2 regions of the Kitasatospora sp. NPDC034035 genome follow, and region 1 is predicted to be linked to the other one. Evidence: riboswitches for the same ligand, from Rfam matches in the RefSeq annotation. Region 1 holds a riboswitch; the other holds the start of a gene.
What was found. A riboswitch is a leader RNA that binds a small molecule or an ion and turns the genes downstream of it on or off. The one in region 1 is predicted to bind glycine.
Positions count from the first base shown of each region.

Region 1 (7,148 bases):
GCGGACGTGCGGAGGTGCGTAGAAGCGGGTGGGCGCGGCAGTGCGTCGTGCACAGGCACTGCCACCACGCGGGATGGGCGTCGCGTGGTCGAACGGGTCGGCGTGCGCGCTCACCTTTGTGGGGTTCCAGTACGCGCGGTGCGTTGCGCAGAACTCTCTGCCATCCGAACTGGCTTACGCCAGACCTGACAACCGACAGATGCCCAACTGTGATCTGCAGGCATGCACCTCCCGGGCCTTCGGCATATCCCTCTTCACACGTCTGTAACATGCATGTCAAGATGGCCGGACGGCGCAATTCGGAAATTCGTCCGGAAAGCATCGAAGCCGACTTGACGGACAATCAAGTCGGCTTCGGCTTCGGCCTCAAGGCCCGGGATTTACGGCGGGAACGGGCCCTGAAGGACCGGGTTCGGCAGGACCGGGTTCGGCAATCAGCGCCCGGGGTAGCCGGGCCACGGCCGCTGCGGCTGTTGGGGCTGGGGCTGCTGCTGCCAGCCCTGCGCGGGCGGCTGCGTGCCGTAGGCCCATCCCGGCGTCGGCTGCCCCGACATCGACTGCCCCGGGTACGCGGGCGGCGGCACCGGCGGGTACGGACCGGTCGCCGGGCGGCCGGCCTCCCGGTCGAAGAACGGCCGCGCGTTGGCGCGCATCCACAGCGCCACCGGGTCGTACTCGTCCGACATCGCCACCGTGGACACCGCGAGCCCCTCCGGGGCCACCGCGATCGCCCGCTGCATCAGCGCGCGCACCGCCTCCACCGCGGGCGGCGAACTCTCGTACAGGTCCAGGCCGATCGCCAGGTACGGCTCCCCCACCGCCGGCTGCACCCACGCCCGGCGCAGCGCCCGGACCGCGCGCACCTCGCCGGCCTGCCGCTCCAGCAGCGCGAAGAACGGCTGGGCGTTGACCTGCGGCTCGCTCAGCTTCAGCGGACCGGCCGGCAGCCGGTCCAGGCCCGCGGCGACCCGCCGCAGGTCGGCCCAGGGCACGCCGACGCCGCCGCCGGGCGCGTGCGGGTTCAGCCACAGGCCCCAGCGGGTGCGGTACAGCGAGCCGGCGATCTCCCGGCCGGAGACGACCTCGTGGGCCCGCCCCCAGCCGGAGGCGGCCAGCTGCTCGGGCGAGGTGACGGCCGGCGCGTAGCCGTGGCCGCTGATCTCCATGTTCCCGTACTGCGCGTCAGGACTGCCCGGCGTGCCGTGCCAGAGCAGCATCCAGACCCGGCCGTCCGCCAGCGCGTGCAGCAGGCGCTCGTACGCGTCGTAGCGCTCCGGCGCGACCTCGCGCAGGGCGTGCTCCAACACGCCGGGATCCGCTCCCGGGCGCCCGGCCGGTGCCTGGCCCCAGGGCCCCGGCACCCCGCCCGCTCCCGTTCCCGCACTCATGCGCCCACCTCGCCGCGCCTCTTTCCTCGAACCACCGGCCGTCGGCCGTCTGCACGCACCCTATGGCGCGGCACCGGCCACCGCCACGGCGACGTGCCTTGGATACGAACCCCGCTCACACCCGCGTGTAGAAAGGCATGACCCGGGTGAGCAGCCACTCGACCACCGGGTCGTCGGCGAGGTCGAGCAGTACGAGGTGGACGCCGCCCGGCAGCGGCGCGGTTCCCAGCGCTCGGCCGAGCGCGTCGTTCACCGCGGCCGGGTCGGCCGGGGCCGCCGGATCCAACTGGACGCCCACGAACATCACGGTCGGCTCGCCCTCGATGCTGGCCAGCGCCCGGCGGGCGGTCAACACCCCGGGAAGGGCCGACAGTTCGGCCCGGCAGGCGGCCAGGAAGTGCTCCGGGTCCTCGCCCGGCACCGGCTCGCGCAGCGCCACCCGGCCGCCGGTAGGCGCCGCCGGGTCCTCGGCGGCCTCCCACCGGTCCTGGCGCGGACCGCGGCGCAGCTCGGCCACGCCCTGCGGCGGCACCGGGATGCCCACCGCCGCGTCCGGGTTCACCGCGATGCCCACGCCCAGCGGCAGCCCGCGGGCGAACTCCCAGACCGGCGCGATCGCGAAGGCCATTCCCGGCGCCTGCTGCAGGAACACCTCCTGCGAGGAGAACACCGGTACGTACGGGTCGCCGCCCAGTTCGATGGTCGGCAGGTCCAGCGACTGCCCCTGCGGGTCGGCCCCGCCGGGCAGCGGCACCCACACCTGGCTGCGGGCCAGCACCTCGATCACCCGCGGCGTCGCGCCCGGGTCGCCCAGGGCCGCGGTCAGCACCTGCTCCAGCTCGTTGGCCGGCCACGTGCCGCCCGCCGGCGCCCCCTCCGGGCCGCCCCACCCCTGCTGCTGCTCCACCGGGTACCCCATGCGCCGCCGATTCCGCCCTCTGCCGGTCGGCCGCCCTCTGCTGCGCCGACGCGGAGCAGTCTAGGGCTCGTGTTCGCCTCTGTGTCGTGTGACCGGCTCCCCCCTAGTCGTGTGACCGGCTCCCCTCTCACCGTGTGACCGGGTCCCCTCTCCCTTCCTCGTCCGGGACGTGCCATGATGTGCGCGTCCGACGGCATGCGCCGCGGGCCCCACAACTCCATACCGGCCGCTCGAACCCGCGCGGGAGAGCCCGGAGTGCCGCACCAGTGAGTGAGTGTGTGAGTGGCACAGCCGGCGCCGAAGGAGCAAGTCCTCCCCGGAATCTCTCAGGCCCCCCTACCGCACGGGTTAGGCACATCTGGAAAGCGGCGCGCGGCCCTGTCGCGCGCCCACCCACGGTGCAAGCCGCCATGCTGTCCTGGATGCTGGAAACAGCTGCGGGCCGGCGGGCGGTGAAGCTCTCAGGTTCGACGACAGATGGGGAGACCCACGCCGCCGCATGCCCGCGCGCAGGGTCGGCCCCCGAGAGGGTCCGGTCCGGCGCGTGCACCCATGAGTGCCCCGACCGAGGAGTTCCTGGCCATGTCGTCCCTCCGCCTGACCGCGCTCGACGCGCTGCACCGCGCCCTCGGCGCGACCATGACCGACTTCGCCGGCTGGGACATGCCGCTGCGCTACGGCAGCGAGCGCGAGGAGCACCTCGCCGTCCGCACCAAGGCCGGCCTGTTCGACCTCTCCCACATGGGCGAGATCACCGTCACCGGTCCGCAGGCCGGCGAGATGCTGGACCACGCGCTGGTCGGCTTCGTCTCCGCGCTGGGTGAGCTGCGCGCCCGCTACACCATGATCTGCGCCGAGGACGGCGGCATCCTGGACGACCTGATCGTCTACCGCCTGCGCGAGGACGCCTTCCTGGTCGTCGCCAACGCCTCGAACGCCCAGCTGGTCCTCGACGAGCTGATCGCCCGCGCCAAGGGCTTCGACGCCGTCGTCACCGACGACCGCGACACCTACGCGCTGATCGCCGTCCAGGGCCCGGAGTCCACCGCGATCCTGGCCGAGACCACCGACGCCGACCTGCCCGGCCTCAAGTACTACGCGATCCTCCCGGCCCACGTGGCCGGCCGCGAGGTGCTGCTGGCCCGCACCGGCTACACCGGCGAGGACGGCTTCGAGATCTTCTGCCACCCGGTCGACGCCGAGGAGATCTGGCAGGCGCTGACCGCCGCCGGCGAGGGCCGCGGCCTGGTCGCGTGCGGCCTTTCCTGCCGCGACACGCTGCGCCTGGAGGCGGGCATGCCGCTGTACGGGCACGAGCTGTCCACCGACCTCACCCCGTTCGACGCCGGCCTGGGCCGCGTCGTCCGCTTCGACAAGACCACCAACGAGGGCGCCTTCGTCGGCCGCAAGGCGCTGGAGCAGGCCGCCGCCGCGGCCGAGGCCAACCCGCCGCGGGTGCTGGTCGGCCTGGTCTCCGAGGGCAAGCGCGTCCCGCGCGCCGAGTACACCGTGGTCTCCGCCGACGGCGCCCCGATCGGCCGGATCACCTCCGGCGCGCCGTCCCCGACGCTGGGACAGCCGATCGCGATGGCCTACGTCGACGCGGCCCACGCCGCCCCCGGCACCACCGTCGCGGTGGACGTGCGCGGCAAGCACGAGCCGGTCCGGGTCGTGGCGCTGCCGTTCTACAAGCGCGCCCGCTGAGCGCCCGCCGAGCGCCCCGCCGACACCCGCCTTTCCCCATACCCGCACGTCGAAGCCGTCCACGCGGCGGCCCGCTTCGCCGTACCCGCTTCCCATCCTGGAGAATGACGCCATGAGCAACCCCCAGCACCTGCAGTACACCAAGGAGCACGAGTGGCTCACCGCCGCTGAGGACGGTGTCTCCACCATCGGCATCACCAAGCACGCCGCCGACGCGCTCGGTGACATCGTCTACGTGCAGCTGCCGGCCGTCGGCGACGCCGTGACCGCCGGCGAGACCTGTGGCGAGCTGGAGTCCACCAAGTCGGTCAGCGACCTGTACTCCCCGGTGACCGGCGAGGTCGTCGAGGTCAACCAGGACGTCCTGGACGACAACGGCCTGGTCAACAGCGCCCCCTTCGAGGGTGGCTGGCTGTTCAAGGTGCGCGTGGAGTCCACCGACGAGCTGCTCAGCGCGGACGAGTACGACGCGCTCACCCACAGCAGCTGACCCGCTCGTGATCGGGCGGGCCGCAGCACAGCGGCCCGCCCTCCCCCGCCGTCCCTCCGCTCTCCTCCCCGGGAAGACCACACCATGACGGTTCTCAACCAGTCCCTGCACGCCCTCGACCCGGAGATCGCCGCCGCGGTCGACGCCGAGCTGCACCGCCAGCAGACCACCCTGGAGATGATCGCCTCCGAGAACTTCGCCCCGGTGGCGGTCATGGAGGCCCAGGGCTCGGTGCTCACCAACAAGTACGCCGAGGGCTACCCCGGCCGTCGCTACTACGGCGGCTGCGAGCACGTCGACGTGGTCGAGCAGATCGCGATCGACCGCATCAAGGCCCTGTTCGGCGCCGAGCACGCCAACGTGCAGCCGCACTCGGGCGCGCAGGCCAACGCCGCCGCGATGTTCGCGCTGATCCAGCCGGGCGACACCATCCTGGGCCTGGACCTGGCCCACGGCGGTCACCTGACCCACGGCATGAAGATCAACTTCTCCGGCAAGCTCTACAACGTGGTCGCGTACCACGTCGACGAGAAGACCGGCCAGGTCGACATGGCCGAGGTCGAGCGCCTCGCCAAGGAGCACCAGCCGAAGCTGATCATCGCCGGCTGGTCCGCCTACCCGCGCCAGCTGGACTTCGCCGAGTTCCGCCGGGTCGCCGACGAGGTCGGCGCGCTGCTCATGGTGGACATGGCGCACTTCGCCGGCCTGGTGGCCGCCGGGCTGCACCCGAACCCGGTGCCCTACGCGGACGTGGTCACCACCACCACCCACAAGACCCTGGGCGGCCCGCGCGGCGGCGTCATCCTGTCCAAGGCCGAGTACGCGAAGAAGATCAACTCCGCGGTCTTCCCCGGCCAGCAGGGCGGCCCGCTCGAGCACGTGATCGCCGGCAAGGCGGTCGCCTTCAAGGTCGCGGCCTCGGAGGAGTTCAAGGAGCGCCAGCAGCGCACCCTGGACGGTGCCCGGATCCTGGCCGAGCGCCTGCTGCAGGCCGACGTCGCCGAGGCCGGCGCGTCCGTCCTGTCCGGCGGCACCGACGTGCACCTGGTCCTGGTCGACCTGCGCAACAGCGAGCTCGACGGCCAGCAGGCCGAGGACCGCCTGCACGAGGTCGGCATCACCGTCAACCGCAACGCCATCCCGAACGACCCGCGCCCGCCGATGGTCACCTCGGGCCTGCGTATCGGCACCCCGGCCCTGGCCACCCGCGGCTTCCAGGCCGAGGACTTCCGCGAGGTCGCCGACATCATCGCCGAGGCGCTCAAGCCCGCCTTCGACGAGACCGTCGCCGACGCCCTGAAGGCCCGCGTCACCGCGCTGGCCGAGAAGTACCCGCTGTACCCGAACCTCTGATCACTTCGGTGATCGTCCGGGCCGGGTGACCGGCCTCACCCCGCCGCGACACCTGGGGCTCCGGGGCACCGCGCACACTGGTAAGTGCGCGCGGTGCCCCGAGCCGTGTCGGCCCCCGCCCGCAAGTACTTCCACGAGACCAGACAAGGACGTCCCCCGTGGCCATCAGCGTCTTCGACCTCTTCTCCATCGGCATCGGCCCCTCGAGCTCCCACACCGTGGGCCCGATGCGCGCCGCCCGGATGTTCGCCCGCCGACTGCGGTCCGAAGACCTGCTGACCCAGGTGACGGGCGTGCGTGCCGAGCTGTACGGCTCGCTGGGTGCCACCGGCCACGGCCACGGCACCCCGAAGGCCGTCCTGCTGGGCCTGGAGGACAACTCGCCCCGCACCGTCGACGTCGACCAGGCCGACAAGGACGTCGAGCGGATCACCGCCGAGAAGAAGCTCCACCTGCTCGGCGAGCACTCCATCGACTTCGACCCCGACAGCCAGCTCGTGCTGCACCGCCGCCGGTCGCTGCCCTACCACGCCAACGGCATGACCCTCTGGGCGTACGCGGCCGACGGCTCCACCCTGCTGGAGAAGACCTACTACTCGGTCGGCGGCGGCTTCGTCGTCGACGAGGACGCGATCGGCGCCGACCGGGTCAAGCCGGACGACACCGTGCTGAAGTACCCCTTCCGCACCGGTGACGAGCTGCTGCGGCTCAGCCGGGAGACGGGGCTCTCCATCTCCGGCCTGATGCTGGAGAACGAGAAGGCCTGGCGCAGCGAGGAGGAGATCCGCACCGGGCTGCTGGAGATCTGGTCCGTGATGCAGGACTGCGTGCGGGCCGGCATGACCCGCGAGGGCATCCTGCCGGGCGGCCTCAAGGTCCGCCGCCGGGCCGCCGCTGCCGCGCGCACGCTCCGCGCCGAGGGCATCGGGCCGGCCAACGCGATGGAGTGGGTGACCCTCTACGCGATGGCGGTCAACGAGGAGAACGCCTCCGGCCGCCGGGTGGTCACCGCGCCGACCAACGGCGCGGCGGGGATCATCCCGGCCGTCCTGCACTACTTCCTGAACTTCATCCCGGGCGCCGACGACGACGGCATCGTCCGCTTCCTCCTCGCGGCCGGCGCCATCGGCATGCTGTTCAAGGAGAACGCCTCCATCTCCGGCGCCGAGGTCGGCTGCCAGGGCGAGGTCGGCTCCGCCTGCTCGATGGCCGCGGGCGGCCTCGCCGAGGTCCTCGGCGGCACCCCCGAGCAGGTCGAGAACGCCGCCGAGATCGGCATCGAGCACAACCTCGG
Region 1 covers NZ_JBVISA010000006.1:290,652-297,799, reverse strand. The annotation lists gene ACZ52J_RS11565 (enhanced serine sensitivity protein SseB C-terminal domain-containing protein) at 435-1,388, opposite strand; gene ACZ52J_RS11560 (enhanced serine sensitivity protein SseB C-terminal domain-containing protein) at 1,504-2,307, opposite strand; glycine riboswitch at 2,539-2,659, shown strand; gene gcvT (glycine cleavage system aminomethyltransferase GcvT) at 2,890-4,011, shown strand; gene gcvH (glycine cleavage system protein GcvH) at 4,124-4,501, shown strand; gene glyA (serine hydroxymethyltransferase) at 4,586-5,854, shown strand; gene ACZ52J_RS11540 (L-serine ammonia-lyase) at 6,013-7,148, shown strand, end outside.

Region 2 (7,148 bases), on a different contig from region 1:
CACCGAGGAGAAGCGCTCGGGGGTCACCTGGAGGTGCAGTTGCAGCGAGGTCGCGGCGGCCTCGGCGACCATGGTGATGGACTCCAGCTGGAGGTGCTCGACGCCCTCGATGTCGAGCGCGATCTCCTCCCCGCGCGCGGCCAGTATCTGGTCGCTGAGCAGGGTGTACCGCTGGTTGTGGCTCATCGCGTCGAGGCCGGTGTGGGCGTGCTCGAGGGTCGGCAGGATGCCCACCATGACGATCCGGGCGCCCGCTTCGGCGGCCCGCCGGTCGGCGTAGCGCAGCCCGATGTCGAGCTCCTCCCGCAGTTCCTCGAAGACGTGCCCGCAGAGCCGGTGCGGCGTGATGTTGACCTCGATGTTGAACTTGCCCAGCTCGGTCTGGAAGTCGCTGGAGCCGATCTCGCTGAGCACCTGGGCGTTGTTCATGGCCGGCAGGCCCTGCTCGTCGGCCAGGTTGAGCTCGATCTCCAGCCCCATCACCGCCCGCGGCCGGTCGAAACGGTCCTCCCGCAGCATCCGCCCCAGCGCCTCCTGACAGGCCTGGAGCTTTCGCCGGTAGAGCTGTCGGTCCGCCAGATCCGCCCGAGTCGCCACGACCTTCTCGCCCACGGTCCCCTCCTCCTGAGACACCCCGTTGAGCCACCCGGCCGACCGACCGTGCAAGCATCATGCCCACCTCGAAGATCGATACCCGAATGCTTGTACTGGCTTGCAATGCAAGGAAACTGACGGTAATTCAGACTATCTGCAGACTTGCTCGGCGCCACCGCCTGTGATAAACAGATCACCCTGCGCATCTGTTCGATGAAAATTCGCACAGCGCTCCGGCCGGTCCGCTCCCACCGCGCAGCCCTCGTCGACGGCGGCGACCGCGCCGGCACCGCGATCCTGCACAACCGGACACGGCCCGGCCCCCGTCACCGATGACGCGCCACGCCATGCCGGTATGCCGCTCTCGCACGCCGATCTCACCTGGAGAGGCGGACCCCGCCATGACTCTGCAGACCCCCCAGCCCCCGCCGAGCGCCCTGCGTGCCGTCCTGGGCGCACTCGACTCGGAGACCGCGCTGCGCCAGCCCGCCGCCGCAGCACTGCGCCATCCGGCCGGCCCCCTGATCCCCGCCCATCCGCTCGCGGTCCATGTCCTGCACGGCCCGCACCCCGATCTCCCCGCCGCCCGCCGCACCGGGTGGCGCTTCCTGATCAAGGACGGCGCCGACGTGGCCGCCGCCGCCGAGGTGGTGCAGGCCGTCGAGGGCCACACCTTCTCCCACTTCACCGCCGGCCCCTACCTCGACTCGACGGTCCGGGCGCTGCGCGAGGCCTGGCAGCTCGCCCAGAACTCCCGGATCCGCCAACAGCCCAGACTGCTGACCTTCCCAGGCCAGTACGCGACGGCGCTCTGGCTGCACAGCCCCGACACCGGCCCGGCCGCCGACCTGCTGATCCCGCTCGCCCCGGCCCCGCTCGGCGTCACCGCCCACCGCGCCTACCCGGCCGCCGAACTGCTGCCGCTGCTCGCCCGGGCCCCGCTCGCCAGGCCGCTGCTCCTCGGCTCCTCCTGAACCACCCGTATCCGCACGGGCCGCCGGACCACCGCCCGGCGGCCCTCCGTCGTGCCCGCGCACCCGGGCCCGGGTGCATCACCCGAACGGCGACCACCGGAACGGGCCATCCCCCATGGCCTGATCGGGCCATCCACCGCCTGACCCACCGGTGCGCGATTTCCCCCTGCCCCCACCTGAACGGGTGATCTCTGCCCGGGAGTTGTGGCGCATGTCACGAAATCGCTGCGCGCACGTCCACGGATGCCGACACTGGGAACCAGCGTGGAAGGACCACCTGTCCTACCCACTTGAGCGCCGGTCAACACCTGGTCGGCGTGCGGACAGGATCCGACTACCGCGGCGGCCTCCGGACGGCACGACCTCCGGCGACCGCACCACGGGGAGGATCGCAGAGCGAAGCGAGGGTACGCGTATGTGCCAGCACCGTCCTGAGTGCCCATCGGCCGAGTCCGAGGACCGCGAAGCGGCCGTGTCGGTGGCCTGCCACCCGGAGCAGGGCTGGAGCCTGCTCTGCAACGGCGTCGTCCTGTTCGAGGACACCGGAGAGCTGCTGCCGGACGGCCGGGTGATCGCGCCGCGCCGACCCGTCGCCCACGCGGCCTGACCACCCGGTCCCCGGCCGTACGCCGGGCGCGACCGCACCGCGGTCCCGACCGTACGGCCGGCCCGGACACCGACTCGAGGCAGTACGGGCAGGGCCCCGGCGGAGAGTTCCGCCGGGGCCCTGCCGTTCGTCCGGACGCCGTGGCGCCCGGCTCCGTCAGACGCCGTACTCGTCCAGCGGCGGGCAGGAGCAGACCAGGTTGCGGTCGCCGTACGCGCCGTCGATCCGGCTCACCGGCGGCCAGTACTTGTCCGCCGGGTTCACGCCCGCCGGGAAGACCGCGTCCTGCCGCGAGTAGCCGTGCGCCCAGTCGCCGGCCAGCTCGGCGGCGGTGTGCGGGGCGTTGCGCAGCGGGTTGTCGTCGGCGGCCCACTCGCCCGAGCCGACCTTGTCGATCTCGGCCCGGATCTCGATCATCGCGTCGCAGAACCGGTCGATCTCGTGCAGGTCCTCGGACTCGGTCGGCTCGATCATCAGCGTGCCGGCCACCGGGAAGGACATCGTCGGCGCGTGGAAGCCGTAGTCGATCAGGCGCTTGGCGATGTCGTCCACCGTCACGCCCGTCTCCTTGGTCAGCGGGCGCAGGTCGATGATGCACTCGTGCGCGACCAGCCCGCCCGGGCCGGTGTAGAGCACCGGGAAGTGCGGCGCGAGGCGCTTGGCGATGTAGTTGGCGTTCAGCACCGCGACCTGCGTCGCGCGCTTGAGGCCCTCGCCGCCCATCAGCCGGACGTACGCCCAGGAGATCGGCAGGATCGCCGCCGAGCCCCACGGCGCGGCCGAGATCGGGCCGACACCGGTGGCCGGGCCGGCCTCCGACTGCAGCGGGTGGTTCGGCAGGTACGGCGCCAGGTGGGCGCGCACCGCGACCGGGCCGACGCCCGGGCCGCCACCGCCGTGCGGGATGCAGAAGGTCTTGTGCAGGTTCAGGTGCGAGACGTCCGCGCCGAACTTGCCCGGCTTGGCGAGGCCGACCAGGGCGTTCAGGTTGGCGCCGTCCACGTACACCTGGCCGCCGGCCTCGTGCACCATCGCGCAGATCTCGGTGATCTGGGTCTCGTACACGCCGTGGGTCGACGGGTAGGTGACCATCAGCACCGACAGGTTGTCGCGGTGCTGCTCGATCTTGGCCTTCAGGTCCTCGACGTCCACGTCGCCGTCGACCAGGGTCTTCACCACGACCACGCGCATGCCGGCCATCACCGCGGAGGCCGCGTTGGTGCCGTGCGCGGAGGACGGGATCAGGCAGACGTCGCGCTGGGTGTCGCCGTTGCCGTGGTGGTAGGCGCGGACGGCCAGCAGGCCGGCCAGCTCGCCCTGCGAGCCCGCGTTCGGCTGGATCGACACGGCGTCGTAGCCGGTCACCTCGACCAGTTGCTGCTCCAGCTGGCGGATCAGGGTCAGGTAGCCCTGGGCCTGGTCGATCGGCGCGAAGGGGTGGAGCTGGCCGAACTCCGGCCAGGTCACGGCCTCCATCTCGGTGGTCGCGTTGAGCTTCATGGTGCAGGAGCCCAGCGGGATCATGCCCCGGTCCAGCGCGTAGTCCCGGTCCGACAGGCGGCGCAGGTAGCGCAGCATGGCGGTCTCCGAGCGGTGGCTGTGGAAGACCGGGTGGGTCAGGTACTCGTCGTCGCGCAGGAGCGCGGCCGGCAGCGCCTCGGCGCCCTCGGCCACCTCGACCGCCTCGACGCCGAACGCGGCCCAGACGCCGGCCAGGTGCTCGCGGGTGGTGGTCTCGTCGGCGGAGACGGAGATCCGGTCCGCGCCGTCCTGGTGGACGTTGATGCCGTTGGCGCGGGCGGCGGCGGCGATCTCGGCGGCGCGGCCCGGGACGACGGCGGTGACGGTGTCGAAGAACTCGCCGTGCAGCAGCTCGACGCCGCCGGCCCGCAGGCCCTCGGCGAGGGCGGCGGCGTAGCGGTGGGTGCGGCGGGCGATGTCGGCCAGGCCGTCCGGGCCGTGGTAGACGGCGTACATGGAGGCCATCACGGCGAGCAGCACCTGGGCGGTGCAGATGTTGCTGGTGGCCTTCTCGCGGCGGATGTGCTGCTCGCGGGTCTGCAGCGCGAGGCGGTAGGCGCGGTTGCCGTCGGAGTCGACGGACACGCCGACCAGGCGGCCGGGCAGCGAGCGGGCGTACTCGGCGCGCACCGAGAGGTAGCCGGCGTGCGGGCCGCCGAAGCCCATCGGCACGCCGAAGCGCTGCGAGGTGCCGCAGGCGATGTCGGCGCCCAGCGAGCCGGGGGACTTGAGCAGGGTCAGCGCCAGCAGGTCGGCGGCGACGGCGACGATCGCGCCCAGGCCGTGCGCCTGCTCGATCACCGGGGCGAGGTCGCGGACCACACCGGTGGCGCCCGGGTACTGCAGCAGCACGCCGAAGACACCGCGCTCGGCGATCTCGGCCGGGATGCCCTCGGACAGGTCGGCGACGACGACCTCGACACCGGTCGGCACCGCGCGGGTCTCGATCACCGCGATGGTCTGCGGCAGGGTCTCGGCGTCGACCAGGAACACGCCGCCCTTGACCTTGGTGACGCGGCGGGCCAGTGCCATCGCCTCGGCGGCCGCGGTGCCCTCGTCCAGCAGCGAGGAGCCGGAGGTCGGCAGGCCGGTCAGGTCGGAGACCACGGTCTGGAAGTTGAGCAGCGCCTCCAGGCGGCCCTGCGAGATCTCCGGCTGATACGGGGTGTAGGCGGTGTACCAGGCCGGGTTCTCCATGACGTTGCGCAGGATCACCGGCGGGGTGAAGGTGCCGTAGTAGCCCAGGCCGATCATCGGCTGGAGCACCCGGTTGTGGCCGGCCAGCTCGCGCAGCTCGGCGAGGACCTGGGCCTCGGTCCGGCCGGCGGGCAGGTCCAGGGCGGTGATGGAGCGGATCGCCTCGGGCACGGCGGTGGCGGCGAGCTCGTCCAGCGAGCCGTAGCCGACGGACGCCAGCATCTTCTCCTGCGCGGCGGCGTCGGGGCCGATGTGGCGGTTCTCGAAGGGGCTGGCCAGCTCAAGCTCGGTGAGGGTCGAGGCGCTGGTGGGGCGTCCCGCGTTCGGCTGGGCGTTCATGGTGGTCGAGGCCTCCTGGTCACGGACCGGCGGGGGTACGCGCGCCGACCGGCCTTCCCCGCTGCGGACAGCGAATGAGCCATGGCGGGCGGACCCGACAGGCCTCCCCCTCTGTCATCGGGACCTGAGAGCTTCGCCCGCACGGTGCGCTGTGGGCGCTCCGTCGGCTTGCACCGTCGGTGAGGGTGGTGGTCGCCGGCTTCTGTGCCGAGACTCCTGCCCTGCTTTCCAGAGTGACCTACCCCACACGGTACGGATGCCTGAGAGATTCCGGGGAGGAGTTGCTCCTTCGGCGCCCCGACCAGCGCTTTTCGCGGTCGGAGACTCTCCCGAGCGGGCTCTGCGGTCGCCGCCCAGGGTACCAGCGGGAGGCCGTCGGATCACGGGTGCTTCGGGTCACCCCGGGTCTACGCGCGTCCCCCGGACGGCTCAGCCCGCAGCCCGTCCGGCGCACCCCGGTCGCGCCCGTCCGATTCATGGCATTTGGTGTGAAGTGGCGGACGGCACGGGTACTCCGGCCGACTTCCTGTGGGAGTTCCGCAGGCTCAGCGCACTGGAGGAAAGAGTGCAGACCGACATCGACCCCCGGGACCTCATCGGCCACAAGGCGGTCGACCGCAACGGAGACAAGATCGGCACGGTCGACGAGGTGTACCTGGACGACGCCACCGGCCAGCCCGAGTGGGCCGCCGTCCGGACCGGCATCTTCGGCCGGGACGCCTTCGTCCCGCTCACCACGAGCGAGTTCTCCGGCGACGAGCTCCGGGTGCCGTACGACAAGTCGCTGGTCAAGGAGTCCCCCGACTTCGGCGTGGGCCAGCACCTGTCCCCCTCCCAGGAGCTCCAGCTCTACCGCTACTACGGCCTCGACACCCGAGCGGAGGACCACCCGGGCGGCGAGGACGGCGGCCACGCCGCGCAGTCCGACCTCGACTTCGGCGTCACCCCCGCCGCCGCCGCGGTCGCCGCCAAGCCGCACGCCTTCCACTCCCCCGAGCCCGAGAGCACCAGCGCGACCACCGCCGTAACCGCCATGGAGAGCAACATGCGGACCCTCAGCACCCCTGCTCCCGCCACGGCTTCCCCGGCGCCCATCACGGAACCCAAGCTGCACCCGATGCCGGCGGCGACCACCCACGCACGCGGCTCGGGGGCCGACTCCTCCGCTCCCGGCAACCCGATCGAGATCACCTGCCGCGAGGAGCGTCTGGAGGTCACCACCGAGTGGCACAACGTGGGCACCGCGAAGCTGCGCAAGTACGTGACGACCGAGCAGGTCGAGCGCCGCGTCCCGGTGGTCCGCGAGCGCATCCGGGTCGAGCGGATCCCGGTCGGTGAGGCCGAGCGCGCCGTCCTCACCGAGAAGGAGATCGCCGAAGCCGTCGAGGAAGTCACTCTCCGTGAGGAGCGCCCGGCGGTCCGCAAGTACCTCGCCCCCATCGAGCGCGTCCGCCTGGTCGTCGAGCGCTACACCGACGAGGAAGTGATCCGGGAAGAACTCCGCCGCGAACACGTCGAGGTCCACGACCCCACCACGCCCCAGGACGCCGTCACCCCGACCCCCGACGCCTCCCGCGCCACCGGGATGCGCCCGCTCGTCTGACCCGCGATCCCCAGCAGGGCCCCGACCATCCGAGGTCGGGGCCTTCCCCTTTGCCAAAGCTTAACCGCTCGATATTTGACACTCTGAAGTATCTCCCTGCATGGTTACTTCAGTTCATTCACTATGTACGGGAGGAAGCAACCGTGAGTGAGGCACCCCAGCCCACCATCGCGGCCGAGAAGCAGAGCAGCGCCCGGGTCCTGCCGGCCCTCATCCTGGCGATGCTGTCGTTCAGTGTGGTGCAGACCGCGGTCGTCCCGATCCTGCCCTCGCTGGCCAAGGAACTGAGCGTCTCGGCCTCCAGCGTCACCTG
Region 2 covers NZ_JBVISA010000026.1:13,407-20,554, reverse strand. The annotation lists gene ACZ52J_RS30285 (glutamate-cysteine ligase family protein) at 1-612, opposite strand, end outside; gene ACZ52J_RS30280 (hypothetical protein) at 996-1,568, shown strand; gene ACZ52J_RS30275 (DUF5999 family protein) at 1,984-2,175, shown strand; gene gcvP (aminomethyl-transferring glycine dehydrogenase) at 2,332-5,232, opposite strand; glycine riboswitch at 5,337-5,469, opposite strand; glycine riboswitch at 5,471-5,574, opposite strand; gene ACZ52J_RS30265 (PRC and DUF2382 domain-containing protein) at 5,726-6,835, shown strand; gene ACZ52J_RS30260 (MFS transporter) at 6,979-7,148, shown strand, end outside.
Region 2: another riboswitch for glycine. It lies ahead of gcvP (aminomethyl-transferring glycine dehydrogenase); the one in region 1 lies ahead of gcvT (glycine cleavage system aminomethyltransferase GcvT).